2 regions of the Paenibacillus sp. 102 genome follow, and region 2 is predicted to be linked to the other one. Evidence: a T-box and tRNA genes for the amino acid it is inferred to sense, from the RefSeq annotation. Region 2 holds a T-box; the other holds one or more tRNA genes.
The links. The T-box of region 2 lies ahead of pheS (phenylalanine--tRNA ligase subunit alpha). A T-box ahead of a tRNA ligase gene usually reads a tRNA of that ligase, here a tRNA-Phe.
Positions count from the first base shown of each region.

Region 1: it has a tRNA-Phe gene. The T-box ahead of pheS (phenylalanine--tRNA ligase subunit alpha) is inferred to sense a tRNA for this amino acid. The anticodon was not compared.

Region 1 covers NZ_JBCGHT010000006.1:224,224-229,685, reverse strand. The annotation lists tRNA gene AAIE21_RS16495 (tRNA-Lys) at 1-23, shown strand, start outside; tRNA gene AAIE21_RS16490 (tRNA-Leu) at 37-117, shown strand; tRNA gene AAIE21_RS16485 (tRNA-Gly) at 148-222, shown strand; tRNA gene AAIE21_RS16480 (tRNA-Leu) at 239-327, shown strand; tRNA gene AAIE21_RS16475 (tRNA-Arg) at 331-404, shown strand; tRNA gene AAIE21_RS16470 (tRNA-Pro) at 415-488, shown strand; tRNA gene AAIE21_RS16465 (tRNA-Ala) at 503-575, shown strand; tRNA gene AAIE21_RS16460 (tRNA-Ser) at 591-683, shown strand; tRNA gene AAIE21_RS16455 (tRNA-Ser) at 777-869, shown strand; tRNA gene AAIE21_RS16450 (tRNA-Met) at 893-969, shown strand; tRNA gene AAIE21_RS16445 (tRNA-Asp) at 973-1,048, shown strand; tRNA gene AAIE21_RS16440 (tRNA-Phe) at 1,058-1,133, shown strand; tRNA gene AAIE21_RS16435 (tRNA-Thr) at 1,143-1,218, shown strand; tRNA gene AAIE21_RS16430 (tRNA-Trp) at 1,222-1,292, shown strand; tRNA gene AAIE21_RS16425 (tRNA-Ile) at 1,305-1,381, shown strand; tRNA gene AAIE21_RS16420 (tRNA-Asn) at 1,385-1,459, shown strand; tRNA gene AAIE21_RS16415 (tRNA-Glu) at 1,461-1,532, shown strand; gene AAIE21_RS16410 (CBS domain-containing protein) at 1,708-2,127, shown strand; gene AAIE21_RS16405 (DUF3965 domain-containing protein) at 2,496-3,647, shown strand; gene AAIE21_RS16400 (hypothetical protein) at 3,738-4,070, opposite strand; gene AAIE21_RS16395 (SH3 domain-containing protein) at 4,077-5,150, opposite strand.
Region 2 covers NZ_JBCGHT010000001.1:1,059,335-1,071,941, forward strand. The annotation lists gene AAIE21_RS05600 (sigma-54 interaction domain-containing protein) at 1-1,576, opposite strand, end outside; gene iadA (beta-aspartyl-peptidase) at 1,739-2,899, opposite strand; gene nhaC (Na+/H+ antiporter NhaC) at 2,924-4,375, opposite strand; gene pheT (phenylalanine--tRNA ligase subunit beta) at 4,884-7,304, opposite strand; gene pheS (phenylalanine--tRNA ligase subunit alpha) at 7,323-8,357, opposite strand; T-box leader at 8,401-8,629, opposite strand; gene AAIE21_RS05625 (TrmH family RNA methyltransferase) at 8,663-9,460, opposite strand; gene sspI (small acid-soluble spore protein SspI) at 9,543-9,752, shown strand; gene AAIE21_RS05635 (HD domain-containing protein) at 9,928-10,485, shown strand; gene AAIE21_RS05640 (ammonia permease) at 10,709-11,086, shown strand; gene AAIE21_RS05645 (DHA2 family efflux MFS transporter permease subunit) at 11,114-12,607, opposite strand, start outside.

The DNA of each region.
Region 1 (5,462 bases), on a different contig from region 2:
TTCGAGTCCTTCATGGCTCACCATTTTTAAAAATATGCGGGTGTGGCGGAATTGGCAGACGCACCAGACTTAGGATCTGGCGCCTTTGGCGTGGGGGTTCGACTCCCTTCACCCGCACTTTTAATAAAATATCTCATAACATGTCTTGCGGAAGTAGTTCAGTGGTAGAATACAACCTTGCCAAGGTTGGGGTCGCGGGTTCGAATCCCGTCTTCCGCTCCAATTTTCAATATGACATGCCGGGGTGGCGGAACAGGCAGACGCACAGGACTTAAAATCCTGCGGTGGGTGACCACCGTGCGGGTTCGACCCCCGCCCTCGGCACCATATGCGCCCGTAGCTCAATTGGATAGAGCGTTTGACTACGGATCAAGAGGTTAGGGGTTCGACTCCTCTCGGGCGCGCTTTTATTGACGGGAAGTGGCTCAGCTTGGTAGAGCACCTGGTTTGGGACCAGGGGGTCGCAGGTTCAAATCCTGTCTTCCCGATAGTTTTAAAACATGGGGCCTTAGCTCAGCTGGGAGAGCGCCTGCCTTGCACGCAGGAGGTCAGCGGTTCGATCCCGCTAGGCTCCACTTTAGTTATTTATTGGAGGTATACCCAAGTTCGGCTGAAGGGATCGGTCTTGAAAACCGACAGGCGGCGAGAGTCGCGCGGGGGTTCGAATCCCTCTACCTCCTCCATTTTATAATAATTAAAATGGAATAATTAGATAGTTAATAAAAACTATTAGATGTATAAAGATAACTAAAAGACATAATTAATATTTACTTCATGGAGGTATACCCAAGTTCGGCTGAAGGGATCGGTCTTGAAAACCGACAGGCGGCGAGAGTCGCGCGGGGGTTCGAATCCCTCTACCTCCTCCATTTTTAAAATAATATTATATCATCGCGGGGTGGAGCAGTCTGGTAGCTCGTCGGGCTCATAACCCGAAGGTCGCAGGTTCAAATCCTGTCCCCGCAACCAAATGGTCCCGTGGTGTAGTGGTTAACATGCCTGCCTGTCACGCAGGAGATCGCCGGTTCGACCCCGGTCGGGACCGCCATTTATGTTTGGCTCGGTAGCTCAGTCGGTAGAGCAGAGGACTGAAAATCCTCGTGTCGGCGGTTCGATTCCGTCCCGAGCCACCATTTTTTTATGCCGGCTTAGCTCAATTGGTAGAGCAACTGACTTGTAATCAGTAGGTTGGGGGTTCAAGTCCTCTAGCCGGCACCACTTAGGGGCATAGTTTAAAGGTAGAACAGAGGTCTCCAAAACCTCCGGTGTGGGTTCAATTCCTACTGCCCCTGTAAAGAGATTATGGGCCTATAGCTCAGCTGGTTAGAGCGCACGCCTGATAAGCGTGAGGTCGATGGTTCGAGTCCATTTAGGCCCACCATATTCCGCAGTAGCTCAGTGGTAGAGCTATCGGCTGTTAACCGATCGGTCGTAGGTTCGAGTCCTACCTGCGGAGCCATGGCCCGTTGGTCAAGTGGTTAAGACACCGCCCTTTCACGGCGGTAACACGGGTTCGAATCCCGTACGGGTCATAAAAAAGAGTCAGCAATTAGCTGGCTCTTTTTTTCTTGTGAAAAAGATAATGTGAGAGCTCTGTTTTTTCTAATATGCAATATCGTTAATCTAAAATTCCTCTATTTATTATGAAATAAATAAAGGGAATTTGGAGAAACTATAGTATGTATAAAAAGGAGGGCATAGAGCTACATGACAACAGTTAGAGAATTTATGAATACCGATATTGTACAATGTACACCGCTAGATAATGTATACGAAGCTGCTGTGAAAATGAAAGAAGAGGACATTGGAATGATTCCAGTTGTCGAGAACAATCAAGTGGTTGGTCTTGTCACTGATCGTGATCTAGTTGTTCGTGGAATTGCTGAGAAACATCCTGGGTCTAATAAAATTACAAATGTCATGACTACAGGAATTGTTTCGGTTTCTCCTAATGACTCTATTGAAAAGGCTACAGAGTTAATGGCACAGCACCAAATCAGAAGACTACCTGTAGTTGAGAATGGCCAGCTTGTTGGGATGTTAGCGCTAGGTGATTTAGCAATAACAGAGAAAGCTGATGATCAAGCAGGATTTGCTTTAAGTGAAATTTCTGAGCATACAGAATGAAATGTAGGTGTGAATTATTTTTCGCCTAGAAAATACAGTGTATTTAGATGTAAGAGAATAGGTAAGAGCGGATACGTTTTATTAATACTTATAAATAAGACTATATTGTTATTAAAACGTATCCCAATATACATAGGGAAAGAGGTTTATCTAAGTATATCTGAAGAATGACATATGTTAAGTTCATTTGAAATTTTGGTTAACAATTTCCATTACTAATTTTTGTTATGTTAAAAAATGATATAATAATAAATATAAGTTTCATAAGGGATTTTGAATATATTAATATTATTAATATTATTAATATTGTGATTATCTGCTAAGTTATTAAAAATTTCATATATATATAGAAACGGAGGGGAAATGATATGAGGGATGTACAGAGTAATCCAAATTGGAATTTGGTTACAGAGGCCTATGTGGAACCAAATGATTTTACGGACTTACTTTCTTTACTTGTACCAAATCATCCGAAAGGCGAAGGAAAAGAACGGACAATTTTAGCCTGGAAAGAAAAAGAATTTTATAAACAAGAAAACTTGGCTCCGTTTATTTTATATGGAATGAATAAAGTGAAGGATTTGCCACAGTTTCATAAAGATGAAATACCAACTTTAGTTCGTATTGTTCGTTTATGCCAGGACATTGGTTGGTATAAGGAAGCTTATACATTTATGGTGAACCATAAATTAGATGAATTTGTACATACATCTATGGAATATGAAACATGGGATGTTTTAACCCAAGTTGTGGCTTGGAACTACTTAATTGTAAAATATCGCATCGGAGAATTGGGAAATAGAGATATAATGATATGGGAAAGAATTAAATTTAATGAAGAATGTATTGAAAAATGTGAAAAGCTATTATCTCATAAGGAAGTAATGGAACTTACATTTTTTTATATTTGCAAACAGGCAAAACGATTGTCCAAAGAAGAATTGGATCAAGAGATGATGAATTTAGCAATATACTGTAATACATACGTTTATGACTTATACATATATGACCTATTAAAAAAATATCGTAAGTGTACGGATTTCTTAACATATTATGGACCTAGTCGCTCTGTTATTGCATGTCAAAGGGCTGTAATTGCTCAAATTTCTGACCGCCTTAATCCGCTAAAAACTACTCATGTGGATGATTATCTTTATGTAATGAAGGAAATGATGGAGCATATGTCATTTGAGTTTATGAATCGATACGAGCACTTCATTGGGAAACTATTATCATATGTACCATTTTTTGAAATGATTCAAGTTCCGCAACATGCATATTATTGTGAAGAGTTGATGTATGTTTGTAAAGGAATTGAACATAAAGAAGAAATTCTGCGGAATTATATATTTATACAATTACACGATTGTTTACCGTCATTTATTAAGCAATTTCTAAAGAATAAACGTTATGCAACGATTCATGATATTTTATTTTACTGGTGTGATGATGAACAACGAATGGGCTTAGAGAAGAAGTATAATTTAAGTTTTATTTATGAACGATATGCGTGTGGATAAAAAGAAATTTTTCAATATAATGTATAGGTGAAAAAAGGGGGCTCACTTGAAGTGAGACCCCTTTTTTCGTCGTAAATGTAGAAGGTTGTTCTAAGCTTCTTGTTGGTTCTTACGGTGTTCAGGAATGTAAATATATTGGGATATGATGATTAGTACCCCTATAAAAAATACAGGGAATATAGCAGCCATATGAAAACCACTATAAATAATATTTGTTATTAAGCCGCTCATAATAATAATTACAGTATATATATGAGAAATTTGTTTCTTTAGTCGGATTTTGAATGCTTCCATCAAAGATTCAATAGCAACAAATGAGATAACGATACCCAAAAAGACAGGGTTAGTATTGTAAATGACTAAGCAACAGATTAAACCGAGAAAAGCTATATACTCAATTATCAATGGTATATTACGTGGCATATAATATTACCGAACCAAATAAGGCAGTGGATTTACTGCGTTTGTCTTTTCAAAATTCCATTCACCATTATGTAATTCAAAATGGAGATGTTGTCCAAATGAATGACCTGTATTTCCCATATATCCTAACAATTGCCCGGTTTGAACTTGATCACCAACTTGTACTGAACGGTCTTTCATATGAGCGTAAACGGTTGTATATAGTTTACCTCGAATATGATGTGCTACAAATACGACATTTCCATAGCTAGCAGAGTAATAAGACTTTATAACTTTACCTGTAGCAGCTGCATGAATTGAAACATTACCTGGTGCGGAAATATCTACACCATAATGCATTTGTTCCCAGCGCATATTAAATGTAGAACTAATCGTTCCTTGAGTAGGGAATTTAAAAACAGCAGGAATAGAAGGAGCGGCTTGTCTCGTTTGTGGTTGTTTTTGAATAATATAATGTTTTGCTACAAATCCGTAAGATGTTCCGAAGCGAATTTTGTACCAGGTACCAACTGTTTCTATAACAGTGACTTGTGTCCCGTTTTGTAAAGATCCAATTACGGCAGTATCTGTTCCTGCTCCGCGGCGGACTTTTAATGTAGGTGTAGCAACGTAAAAGGAAGATTCATTTTGTACTGTAATTCCTTTTACTAATGGCTCTGATACATGGGATGCAAATTCTTTTTTTACATATCCTTGTTGTCCATTATGTGAGATTTTATACCAATCCCCTTGTATTTCTTGGACGGAGATGAATTTGCCGTTGGATAATCTATCAATAATAGGGGATTTGATATTTGGCTCAGAACGAATGTTTAACACATCGGCATTTATGATATAACTATTTTTACGTTCAGTAGATTTAGTAAACGCAATATTTGTTTTTTTTAAGGAGTTAGTTTTATTCCTTGTTTTCATTCTATTATTCAAATATAATATTTTTGAGCCTGGTTTTATATGTTGGATATTTTGTGTAGGCAATTCTTGGGCTGCTACAGTACGTGTGTCTACTTGATTTATGGATGGAAGTAGAGATGCGACTGCGACAGTAGTTGCCGTTAAAGCTGTAGCTTTCTGTTTCATCTAATATTAGCCTCCCATAGATGTATTAATATATTTTTTATTATAGTATAAAGATATAATATTTTGTGCATTGTTCACATAACTGTAATATGATATGTGAAAAAAATAACGACTTTTTAATGGAATCGAAATATATTACAAGAATAACAGATAAACAATCATTAGAGTTTGGATAAAAGATAATTAGTATTTTCAGAATAGATATAGAAATGCAAATTGAAAAAATGGCAGAAGAACGTTTTTTAGGTGGGGAAGAGAATCCACCCATGCATAGAAGTGGTCAGTAGCCCCATGCCAAGTTAAAACAGTTGC
Region 2 (12,607 bases):
CTTCTCGTCTTTCCCTAAGCGGTAAGGTTTGAAGCGGAAGGACATTTAATCGATAATATAAATCTTGTCTAAATGTTCCTTCCTGCACTTTTTCTTCTAGGTTTACATTTGTCGCAGCAATAATACGAACATCAATGGGAACTTGCTCATTTCCACTGACTCTTCGAATTACTCCTTCTTGCAACACCCTCAATAGCTTCACTTGTAAATCAAGAGGTACGTCTCCAATCTCATCCATAAAAATCGTTCCTTCGTGTGCTTCTTCGAACAATCCTCTTTTTCCACCCTTTTTGGCGCCCGTAAACGCTCCTTCTTCATACCCGAACAGCTCACTTTCTAATATGGAAGCCGAAAGGGCCGCAAAATTAACAGCGACAAATGGCTGACCAGCACGGGATGAAGCATTGTGAATAGCTTGCGCTAATAACTCTTTTCCTGTACCGCTTTCTCCTTGAATAAGAACGGTTGCATTCCGCTGAGCCATTTTTTTGGCAAGCTCCAACGTCTTTATCATTGGAGCGCTTCGTGAGTATAGATGAGTAAAGTTATAGTTAGCAATAAATTTCTTATTCTTTAATTTCGAACGAATAACTGTATCAATTTGTTTGAACGTATCGTAGTTTTCAAACTCTATCAGATAACAAATGGTCTCTCCATCTTTTTCAACTTTATCAATGAAAGCGATATATGTATGATTATGTAAAACAAAAATTTCATCTTTATGACTGTACGTTGATTGCAACTTAAATTCCCGACCTAGAAAGTCTTTTATATTAGCATTCAATAACGAATAGCCATCAAACATTAATTTTGTTTTCGCATTAAAATATGTAATCATCCCTTCATCATCGCAAAATAATAATGCTTTTGGAAATTTATCAAAAATCGTTTTTAGTAAAAGATTAGAGTGATCTAGCTTATGATTTAATACGGACAAATATTTCGTCAATCCAATAATTTCACTTACAAACTCTGAAGAGGCTACCGCCCCCCTTTGCGATAAAAGGTTTAATTCACTCATGACTTCCGTTACGGTTGTAATATCTACCTGTCTACTTCCAATGTCAATAACTTGCCCTATACCATTTGGCACAAGATGACGTTCTCCCGGAGTAATGGCTATCGAACACGATTCATATGTTTTGATCCCCGGATAATATGGAAAAAGGGAAAGGGATTGAAAACCATGCCCTTGTAGTTGCTGAATTGTTTCCAGACAGCTTTCTTTTGAATCATTAACCAATAAAACTCGCATTTTTTCTTTTAATGTAAACAACTGTTCAATATTTTCGTATCGTAAAGCCCTTCTTGCAACAATGACTTTTGAGGCATCTCGGATTTTGTCAGATACAATCCGTAATACAGGGTCTCCCGTCATTAGCACAACTTTCCCAGAAAACTCTTCGTCAAATCCTTCTTCTATAGAATATCCTCTTATTTTGATTTCTTTTCCTATATAGCGTGTAACCTGCTCTATAACACTGTGTAATGTATTAACCCCTAATGAAATCACGATTAATTCTTTCATCTTTTTCTCCCTCTTTGCACGGTCGAATCCAAATTTTCTGTTTACCATTATGAAAGAAAACTCCCTTTATGTCTAGGAAAGAACAAAGCGCCCTAGAAATTCAATATAGACACCGGGGAATCTTGTTACTACTAGGAGATTACGCTTTAACTAATCCTATAATCAAGGGGATGAATCAAAATATTTTGATTCATCCCCTTTTTACAGTTTTTATTCAAACATTCCTTTTTTAACAATCTCGTAATTTTTCATGAATGGGATTCCGCCCACAAACACATCCCGAACATGTAACTTTTCATCTAATAAAACAAGATCAGCATACCCATTCTCTACGATAACACCTCGTTCATGACTAATGCCCAATCCCTTAGCGGGATTCATTGTAAACGGTCTTAGCGCTTGATCGATTGGCAATCCTTCTTGGTTGACCAAGTCTCTCAAAGTATGTAGAGTCGGTTCAAAACCGGCAACTTCGAGGCCAATGAATTGGCCATTTTCATCAAAAACGGGCATGCTCCCATGTGCATCGGAGCTAATAGTGATTTGATCGATGTCAACCCCATGATTGAGTAAATGTACAAGTGCCTTACTAGGTGTGATCGTTTTCCCTTCCGTCACCAAATTGATATTGGACGTAATATCGACCAAGCCACCCCGTTTGGCAAATTCGATCGAAGCATCTAATAGACGGGTATTTCGGTTAATATGAGTAGGACTAAAAAGACTGATAGGCAAATCCGTTTCATTTAGTATTTCATAAATCATCTCGTATAGCCCTTGTCCATTCCCCATATGCAAGTGAATAAATCCATGCTTTTTTGAAAGCATAGATGCCACTCTAACATGGGCAGCCAATCTCTTCAGTTCTTCTTTCATGACATATGAAGAACGATGATCCTCAATTGCGAGTTTCAAGCCAAGCACTTCATTAAAATACATAATATCATCTCTTATATCATCCGTTATAGTATTTGGAGGATAACCATATCCCCCTGTTAAAATGTATGCATTTAGTCCTTCTTCTCTTAGTGCTTTCGCTTTAGCTAGTAAGTTTTTTGTATTCCTCGCCAAATCATTTGTACCTAATAATCCAACAACAGTAGTGATACCTTGCTGAATAATCGTGCTGATTTGAACTTCAGGTGTACTTGATGCAAAACCCCCTTCTCCACCGCCACCTGTAATATGCACATGGCGATCAATAATTCCAGGTATGCACTTTGTATTTGTGCCGTCAACCACTTGAATGCCAATGCCTGTTATATTAATCTCGTCCTCTATTTTCACGATACGATCATTTACTGTTAGTATATCTTTTTTCCCTTTATATTGTGGTGCATAAAGTTCTGTATTTTTGATTAGTTGTAACATCATGATGCCTCCTATAAATATTTTTTATATTCTATATTGGACATCTTTGTCCATTTCTTTATCATTGGAAGAATTATTAATTTTTTCAATCGTAAGCCCTGTATATCCATAAATGATGGCTATAATAAATCCGAGATAACACATTACTGCCCACGGTAAATATTCAATAACCGGTACACCCAAAGTACTGGACATATAGACACCTGCCATCGACCAAGGTATAAGCGGAACAACAACTGTTCCGGAATCCTCTAATGTCCTTGATAAATTTTTCGGGTGCAAGCCTCTTTCTGCATAGACATTTTTGAATAATTCACCAGGAATTAAAATCGACAAATAAGAGCTCCCTGTCGTAATAGCCATTGTAATACAAGATAATACAGTTGCTAAAATTAAACTGCCTGTAGATTTCGCTTTTTTATTAATTTTCTCAAGCACAACATCTAAACAGCCAATTTTACTAATGACACCTGCAAACGCAAATGAACAAAAAGCGATGAGGGTCGTCCCCATCATCGAATTCATCCCACCACGATTTAAAAGATTCTGCACTGCTTCCGGTGCTGTTGTTGGATCAAAACCGCTTACTGTCACCATACTGACATTAAACCCTTTTACAGTGGCCAAAAATACATTTTCCAATGAAATCGATTGAAAAACAAATCCTATTATGATAGCTGTAACAGATGAAATGAGCATAACCGGAATGGTCGGATACTTTTTGATTGAACCGACAAGGACGATAAGAACCGGAAGAATTAGCAGTACATTCCAATCAAACATAGTCGTTAATGTGGATGTTATCAGTTCAATTTGTTCTTGACTGACCGTATTGTTTGTGTAGGCCGACTTACCAACGATAAAATAAACGATTAAGCCTATTAATGCCGCTGGAACTGTCGTGTACAGCATATGCTTAATATGGTCATAAATGTTACTACCAGCCGCCGCCGGAGCTAAATTTGTTGTATCTGAAAACGGCGAAAGCTTATCACCGAAATAGGCGCCCGCTACAACTGCTCCTGCCGTAACTGGTAGGGATACACCTTGTACCGCCGCAATTCCCATAACTGCTACTCCAATTGTGCCAGCCGCCCCCCATGACGTCCCTGTAAAAACAGACACGATGGCTGTAACTACAAAAGTTGTTATTAATAAATAGTTTGGATTAATCATCTCAATTCCATAAAACATCATCATTGGAATTGTTCCTGAAACCATCCACGTCCCTATTAATATACCAACCGTAATCAAAATGAAAATAGCCGGCATAGATTTCGCTGTCTTCTCGACAATTCCCTCTTGCATTTCTTCCCATGAAACTCCTAAACTTTTTCCAATGACTGCAGCTATGATAGTAGCAATGATCAATAATGGTTCTGCGCTTAAATGAAATACACCGTAACCAATCCCCAACAAAATCAAAACAGCAAAAATCGGAATAATCGCTTGAAAAAAACTTGGTTTCCTTTTCACTTTTTCTTCCCCCTTGTCCTTCCGTAAAAACGCACATTCACCATCGTTCGGCTTACCATATGATCTTGCAATTATCGAGCCAACATGTTTTTTATTTGAATAAACATGTTAATCCGCCTGTTTCAGTCATTAAAGTATAATTCTCTCTTTTATAAAAAAGGCTATTAATGGGATTAAAAACAAATAAAATACCATTAATATACCATTTAATCTAAATTAAGAATTATAAGGTCTAGCACGAACACACTCAAAAACTAGTGGTTCTGAAAAATAACACTCAACTGCCAGTTTTAGCGTTTTTTAATGAATCCTTCCTATTTGGAATACACGTAGTTATTAAGGGAGGCTATTATCATTGAACTTAAACATAAAAAGAGCCACCCTTCCATGCAATATGCATAGAAGGGTGACCCTTTTACATTAAATTATTCATTGTCTTAAGTCGAACTATGGTTCCAAACAGCTTATTTTGCTACATTTAGAACCTCCTCACTTTTACATACAAAACTTATTTACGTAACTCCGCACCAAATTTCTCTTCTACCACTGTTAATACACGGTTATGCGCTTCTGTTACTTCTTCGTCTGTTAATGTACGTTCTGGGTCGAAGTAGTTCATAGAGAATGCAAGTGATTTCTTGCCTTCTTCCATTTTTTCACCTTCGTATAAGTCGAATAGTGTTACTTCTTTTAGAAGTTCTCCGCCTGCTTCAGCAATTACTTGCTTCATTTCGCCAGCTTTTACTTCTTTCGCTACTACAACTGCCATATCACGTGTCATAGATGGGAAACGTGGGATTGCTGTATAGTAAGTTTCCTCTACATCTGCACCGAATACTTGTACAAGAGATAGTTCAAATACGAATGTATCTTTCACATCTAATTGCTTTTGCGCTTCTGGGTGTAATTGACCGATGAAACCAATTACTTCGCCGTCTAATAAGATATCGGCTGTACGCCCTGGGTGCATACCTTCACGTTTTGCAGGAGCATATGTGATGCTCTTTGCAACGCCAAGTACGTCGAATAATCCTTCTAATACACCTTTTGCAACGAAGAAGTCAACGACTTTCTTCTCACCTTGCCATGCATGGTGAAGTGCAAGACCTGTCATAACACCAGCAAGATGTTGTTCTTCTTTCGGAAGCTCACCTTCTGCTGTTGGTAAAAAGATAGAACCTACTTCATATAATGCAACACTATCGTTTTTACGAGCATTGTTATATGAAACTGCTTCTAACAGTTGTGGTACTAAGCTTAAACGAAGTTGGCTGCGCTCTTCACTCATTGGAAGTGCAAGATTAACAGGCGCTTTTTCGTTTGGCTCAACCATATATTGTTTTGCTTTATCAGCGCTTGTTAATGAATACGTAATTGCTTCATATAAACCAGCACCTTCTAAGTAGCGACGTACTTTACGACGTTTTGTTTGCGCCGCTGTTAATTTACCACGTGTCATTGTACCAGTTGGTAATGTAACTGGAATATGGTCATAACCGTACAGACGACCTACTTCTTCTACTAAGTCTTCTGAAATGGTAATATCAGGACGACGTGCTGGTACGTTCACATGGAATGTTCCTTCTACTTCTGTGAATGGGAATTTCAAGTTTGTGAAGATTGTGCCCATTTCACTAGCAGAGATTTCTGTACCTAATACACGGTTTACTTTTTCAGCTGTAACAGATACTGTACGCTCTTGCACTTGTAAGTAATCAACTTCTACTACACCTTCAAGTGCTTCGCCACCAGCATATTTCGCCATTAAAGCAGCTGCATGTTGAATTGCTTCAAATGTACGTGTTGGGTCAATTCCTTTTTCGAAACGTGCACTTGATTCACTACGAAGACCTAAGTCTTTTGATGTACGGCGCACTGTTTGCCCTTCGAAGTATGCAGATTCGATAAGAACGTTTACTGTATCGTTATCAACTTCAGATTCAGCCCCACCCATTACACCAGCAACAGCTAATGCTTTTGTGCCGTTTGTAATCGCAAGGTGATGACCTTGTAATGTACGTTCTTGATCGTCTAATGTTTGAATCTTCTCGCCTTCTTTTGCAAGGCGAACAACGATTTCTTTTGAGCCTAATTTATCATAGTCAAATGCATGTAACGGTTGACCATATTCAATTAAAATGTAGTTTGTAATATCCACTACGTTGCTAATTGGACGAATGCCAGCTGCCATAAGGCGTGTTTGCATCCACATTGGTGATGGACCAACTTTTACGTTTTTCACCATTTTTGCGATGTATAATGGATTTTGTTCTGTTGCTTCTACACTTACAGAAATGTAATCAGATGTTTTTTCTGTTGTTTCTTGTAAGTCTGCAGCTGGAAGTTTCACTTCACGGCCGTAAATAGCAGCTACTTCGTATGCAACACCTAACATATTTAAGCAATCTGCACGGTTTGGTGTTAAACCAAGTTCCAGTACTTCATCGTTTAAGTTTAAGATTTCAAGCGCATCTGCACCAACTTCAGCATCACTCGGGAAGATGAAGATACCATCTGCATATTCTTTTGAAACTAACTTGCCATCAATGCCAAGCTCTTGCAAGGCACAAACCATACCGTGAGAAGCTTCACCACGTAGTTTTGCTTTTTTAATTTTGAAGTTACCAGGAAGAACTGCGCCAACTTTCGCAATTGGTACTTTTAAACCTTTTGCAATGTTAGGAGCTCCGCAAATAATTTGAACTGGCTCTTCTTCACCGATATCGATTAAACATTTGCTTAACTTATCAGCTTCTGGATGTTTTTCGCACTCTAATACGTGACCTACTACAACACCTTTTACACCTTTATTTAATACTTCAACGCCTTCTACTTCAATACCACTTTTCGTGATTTTATCTGCTAATTCTTGTGCCATTACATCTTTAATATCTACATACTCTTGTAACCAACGATATGATACGAACATATTTACCCTCTCCTTCCCTTACGCTCGTTTGAATTGTTGTAAGAAACGTACATCGTTTGTATAGAAATGACGAATGTCATCAACGCCGTATTTCAACATTGCAATACGCTCTGCACCCATACCGAATGCGAAACCTTGATATTCTTTTGAATCATAGCCAGCCATTTCAAGTACGTTTGGATGAACCATACCTGCACCTAAAATTTCAATCCATCCTGTTCCTTTACATGTGCCGCAACCTTTGCCGTGACACATCATACAAGAAATATCCATCTCTACAGATGGCTCTGTGAATGGGAAGAAACTTGGACGAAGACGAATTTCACGATCTTCACCGAACATCTTTTTCACAAATACTTGCAGTGTACCTTTTAAATCACTCATGCGAATGTTTTTATCGATTACAAGACCTTCAATTTGCATGAACTGATGTGAATGTGTCGCATCATCATCATCGCGGCGATACACTTTACCAGGACAAATAATTTTAATTGGACCTTTTTCTTTATTATTTTCCATTGTTCTTGCTTGCACAGAAGATGTATGTGTACGTAGTAATGTTTCTTCTGTAATGTAAAATGTATCTTGCATATCACGTGCTGGATGATCTTTCGGTAAGTTTAACGCTTCGAAGTTGTAGTAATCTTTCTCTACTTCTGTCCCTTCAGCCACTTCATATCCCATACCGATAAATACATCTTCAATTTGTTCAACAACCGCTGTTAACGGGTGATGACAGCCTGTTTCTACAGGACGACCTGGTAATGTAACATCAATTGTTTCAGACGCTAACTTTGCTTCGATTACTGCTTTTTCGATATTGCTAATTTTTTCTTCCAAACGCGTTTGAATTGCTTCACGTACTTCATTTACTAATGCTCCCATACGTGGACGCTCTTCTGCTGATAATTTTCCCATGCCGCGTAATACTTCTGTAATCGGGCCTTTTTTTCCTAAATACGCAACGCGTACATCATTTAAGCCCTTTAGCTCTTTTGCTTCTTCAATCAGCTCTAACGCTTTTTGCTTTAGCTCTTTTAAACGTGCTTCCATTTGGAACCCTCCTAATTTAAAAAATAAAAAAACCTCGCTCCCAAAAAGGGACGAGGTAAATTCGCGGTACCACCCTAAATTGACAGAACAAGTCTGCCCACTCAATTCGTTATAACGGTCAGCTTTGACCGGAACGCCTTTACATACAATGGTCCTGGCGTCAACTCCAGAGGTGAATTCACTTCCGTCTACCATAAGAATGCTTTCAGTCTAAGGCACTCTCTCCCTATATGGCGATTTTGCAAGCTACTCTTCTCTATCAACGTTTTTTAACTATTTCACTTCCACCTATTATAAGAAGTTTTTTATCGATTCGCAACCGGGGTTTGTAAATAATACGTTAAAATCCCCGCAGCAACCGCAACATTTAATGATTCTGCCCCGCCGTAAATTGGAATATACAAGTTTTGATTACATTTTGTAAGAATCTCTTCGCGTACACCGTTGCCTTCGTTTCCTACAATTAATGCAAAACTTCCTGCCGGCGTTACTTCACCATATGGAATTCCATTTTCAAGCGCTGTTCCGTATACAGGAACATTCTTTTCTTTTAACTTGTCTACCCATTCTGCTAAATTTCCTTTTACAATCGGTAAATGGAAAATAGAACCTTGTGTAGAGCGAAGTACTTTACTATTATAAGCATCGACGCACCCTTCTCCAAGCACAACGGCATGAATACCAGCTGCATCTGCTGTACGAATAATTGTCCCTAAATTACCTGGGTCTTGCAGGCCATCTAATAATAGAAATTTCCCATCTGTAAGAGCAATTTCTTTCTCATGCTTTTCACAAACAGCAAATACACCTTGCGTCGTTTCTGTTTCACGGAGTACCTTTACAATTGCTTCAGGTACAATATACATTTCAACATCAGTAACCGTCCAATCTTTCGGTAGATCTGTTTGATCTGAGACGATAAGTTCTACAGCAACGCCTGCCTTTAAAGCTTCCTCTACTAAATGGAATCCTTCTACAAAAAATAGTCCTTTTTTATCGCGCTCTTTTTTCGTCTGCAGCTTTTTCCACTGCTTTACACGCGGATTTTGTACTGAATCAATATTTTTCATAATATGTATTTCCCTCTCTTCTTGTCTTCTCATTATAGCCTATTTTTCATACATATTTACATAAAAAAGAACAAAAACTAACGTCAGTTTCAATTCAGAAGAAGAGGTGAAAGTAATGAATTTTAATCTACGCGGCGCCGTATTAGCAAACGTTGCAGGAAATACACAAGGCGAATTACAAGAGACCATTGTAGAAGCAATTCAAAGCGGTGAAGAAAAAATGCTTCCAGGGCTTGGTGTTTTATTTGAAGTGATTTGGCAAAATGCCGACGAAAATGGAAAGCATGAGATGTTAGAGACACTTGAGCAAGGGTTAAAAAAATAAAGAATTAAAGATCACCTTGGCATGAGCTAGGGTGATTTTTATATGCATAAAAAATTCTCTCCTCCTAAACATTTCTACTTTACTAACGTAGCGTGATGGAGTACAATGTTCAAAATACATTTAAACCTATCGATTTTCTTTATATATATCAACCAATAAAAGGAGTGAATGTTTTATGCACCGTATTACGCTTGAACAAATTTTTCAACATCATATTACACAAAAATACGTCAACCGTTCTGGAATGGTCCATGCGATCGCCGTCGCTTACCATGCGTTTCACTTAGCTAAAAAGCATCACGCCTCAGTCGATGCAGCAACAAAGGCTGGTTTTCTTCATGACATAGGACACCATACATGGTACACAGGCGGAGAATGGGACTATGAATTGTATAAAAAGAATGATATACATGCGATTAAAGGAGCGGAAAGAGCACATAAATTGCTCATCCGATTAGGTGAACATCCGAAACAAGCAAAAGAAATTTCCGTCGCAATTCTTCTGCACACAGATTCCTTTTTACTAGAACAAGCACTTGAAAGAACGACTCTACAAAATATTATTAAATGGGCGGACGAAGCAGACGAAGAACCGGGCGGAGCACACCATTACCGAACAATCTCTTATGACAAAGCATTGAAAGCCATTCAGCAATTAGATCGAATGGTAGAGCGTGAATTACAAGTTCAACAATCAAAATCCCATAAAAAATCAGAGAAAATCTATCAATAACAAAGAGGTATCACTACATAGGGATACCTCTTTTATTATTTTACAACAACTTAGCCCTTCTTCACCTTTCGATAATCTGTTTTCTGCTCTTCTTTTCAACTGATGTGACTGCGGGAGCAAAAGTACTTTTTCATTTCTATCAAAATTCATATATCCCTTACTAATATCCAACTTAAACCTTTTGTTATAAAATATACCTTATCAATTAGGAGGTATATTTTATATGGAAACAGCAGGAATCTTTCTTTGGATTTTATTTATGCCAATTCTAGTATTATCCGGAATCACCGGGGGCATCTTTTTAATTATCGCAGGAGCAAAGCATCGTAAGCTACTTGTTATTGCATCTGGACTGATTTGTTTCTCACTTGTAAGTACGCCTTTTGTTCTCTGGGGAATGGGAATCGATATGGAGAGACTTATCCCTATCCCAACTACTATATACTGGAGCATCTTCCCTGCAGCTGGGGTATTAGCTAGTATAAGCGGGATACGTAACAAAATTAAGAGTATTCTTATTATGGGGATTCTCATGGTTTCTGTCGGTATCCTTGGGGTAACTTTCTATAACATGATGTCCATGCCGATACAGTCCACTTAGAATATACGAACCAAAAAAGCAGAGAAATTAATTCTCTGCTTTTCGATTTGGCTTATTACCTGATTGTAAGAAAAACGATAACACCCATGCAATACCCGCTAAAATTGTTGCGATTAAGAAAGCGTCATTGATACCGTTAATCGCAGACAACTTCGAAATTTGTCCAAATAATAGCTGTGAGCTCATCGCGTCTCCAGCTTGTGCTGATCCTAGGGAGGATGCTAAACTTTGTCCCATTCCATGTACTTGATCAACTAAGATTGGATTTGTTTTTGTTATCATATTTCCGTAATCTGCAACGTGATTCGTTGTTTGTTGCGTCATAATTGTAATTAAGATCGCTGTACCAATTGAACCAGCTACTTGTCTTGATGTATTTTGCGTTGCTGTACCATGAGAAATTAATTTCATCGGCAATGCGTTCATACCAGCTGTCATAATTGGCATCATAATGAATGACATACCAAATGAACGTATAATATAATCCGTCATAATGACGCTATATGGTGTATCCATCGACAGCTGCGTAAATTCATACGTTGCATATGTCGTAATAGCTAATCCAACGATTGCTAGCGGACGAATACCGTATTTATCAAATAACTTCCCTGCAATCGGTCCCATAATCCCCATAATTAAGGATCCTGGAAGAAGCAGAAGACCTGATTCAATTGGCGTAAACCCACGAATATTTTGAAGATATACAGGAAGTAATAACATACCACCGAATAATGCCATTGTTACAATCGCATTAATTAATAACGTGAAAGTAAACGTTGGATATTTAAATACTTGTAAATCTAACATTTTGTTATCCGTCGTCATCTCTCTCCAAATAAATAACGCTATACCAATTACACCAATGATAAGTGAAATAATAACTTCAGCACTGCCCCAGCTGTTATTTCCAGCTTCACTGAATCCATACAGTAAACTACCAAGCCCAATACTCGAACTAATAACACCAAACATATCTAGCTTTGTTTTTGAAACTGGCTGAGCCAGTGTAAAGAATTTTAAAGATAAGAATGTAATAACTAAACCGATTACAAACATCGCATAGAACATTAAGTTCCAGTTGTAATTCTCAATAACCCAACCCGTTACAGTTGGTCCGATCGCTGGTGCTAAAATCATTGCTACTCCAAGTAATCCCATCGCAGCTCCGCGCTTATGCGGCGGGAACAAGGTCATGAAAATATTCATACCAACTGGCATTAAAATCCCTGCGCCAACAGCTTGAATTACACGCCCTGTCATCATCATTGTGAAGTTGCCAGATAAAGCGCAAATGATAGAACCTACCGTGAAGAATAGCATAGCTGCTACGAATAATTTACGGTACGTAAACCTGGAAACTAAGAACGCACTAATTGGCACTAAAATCCCGTTCACAAGCATAAAGCCTGTAATTAACCATTGTGCAGTTGAAGTTGATACATTGAACTCGTTCATTAATGGAGGCAAGGCCACATTAATGATTGTTTGGTTTAAAATCGACACGAACATACCAAGAATTAA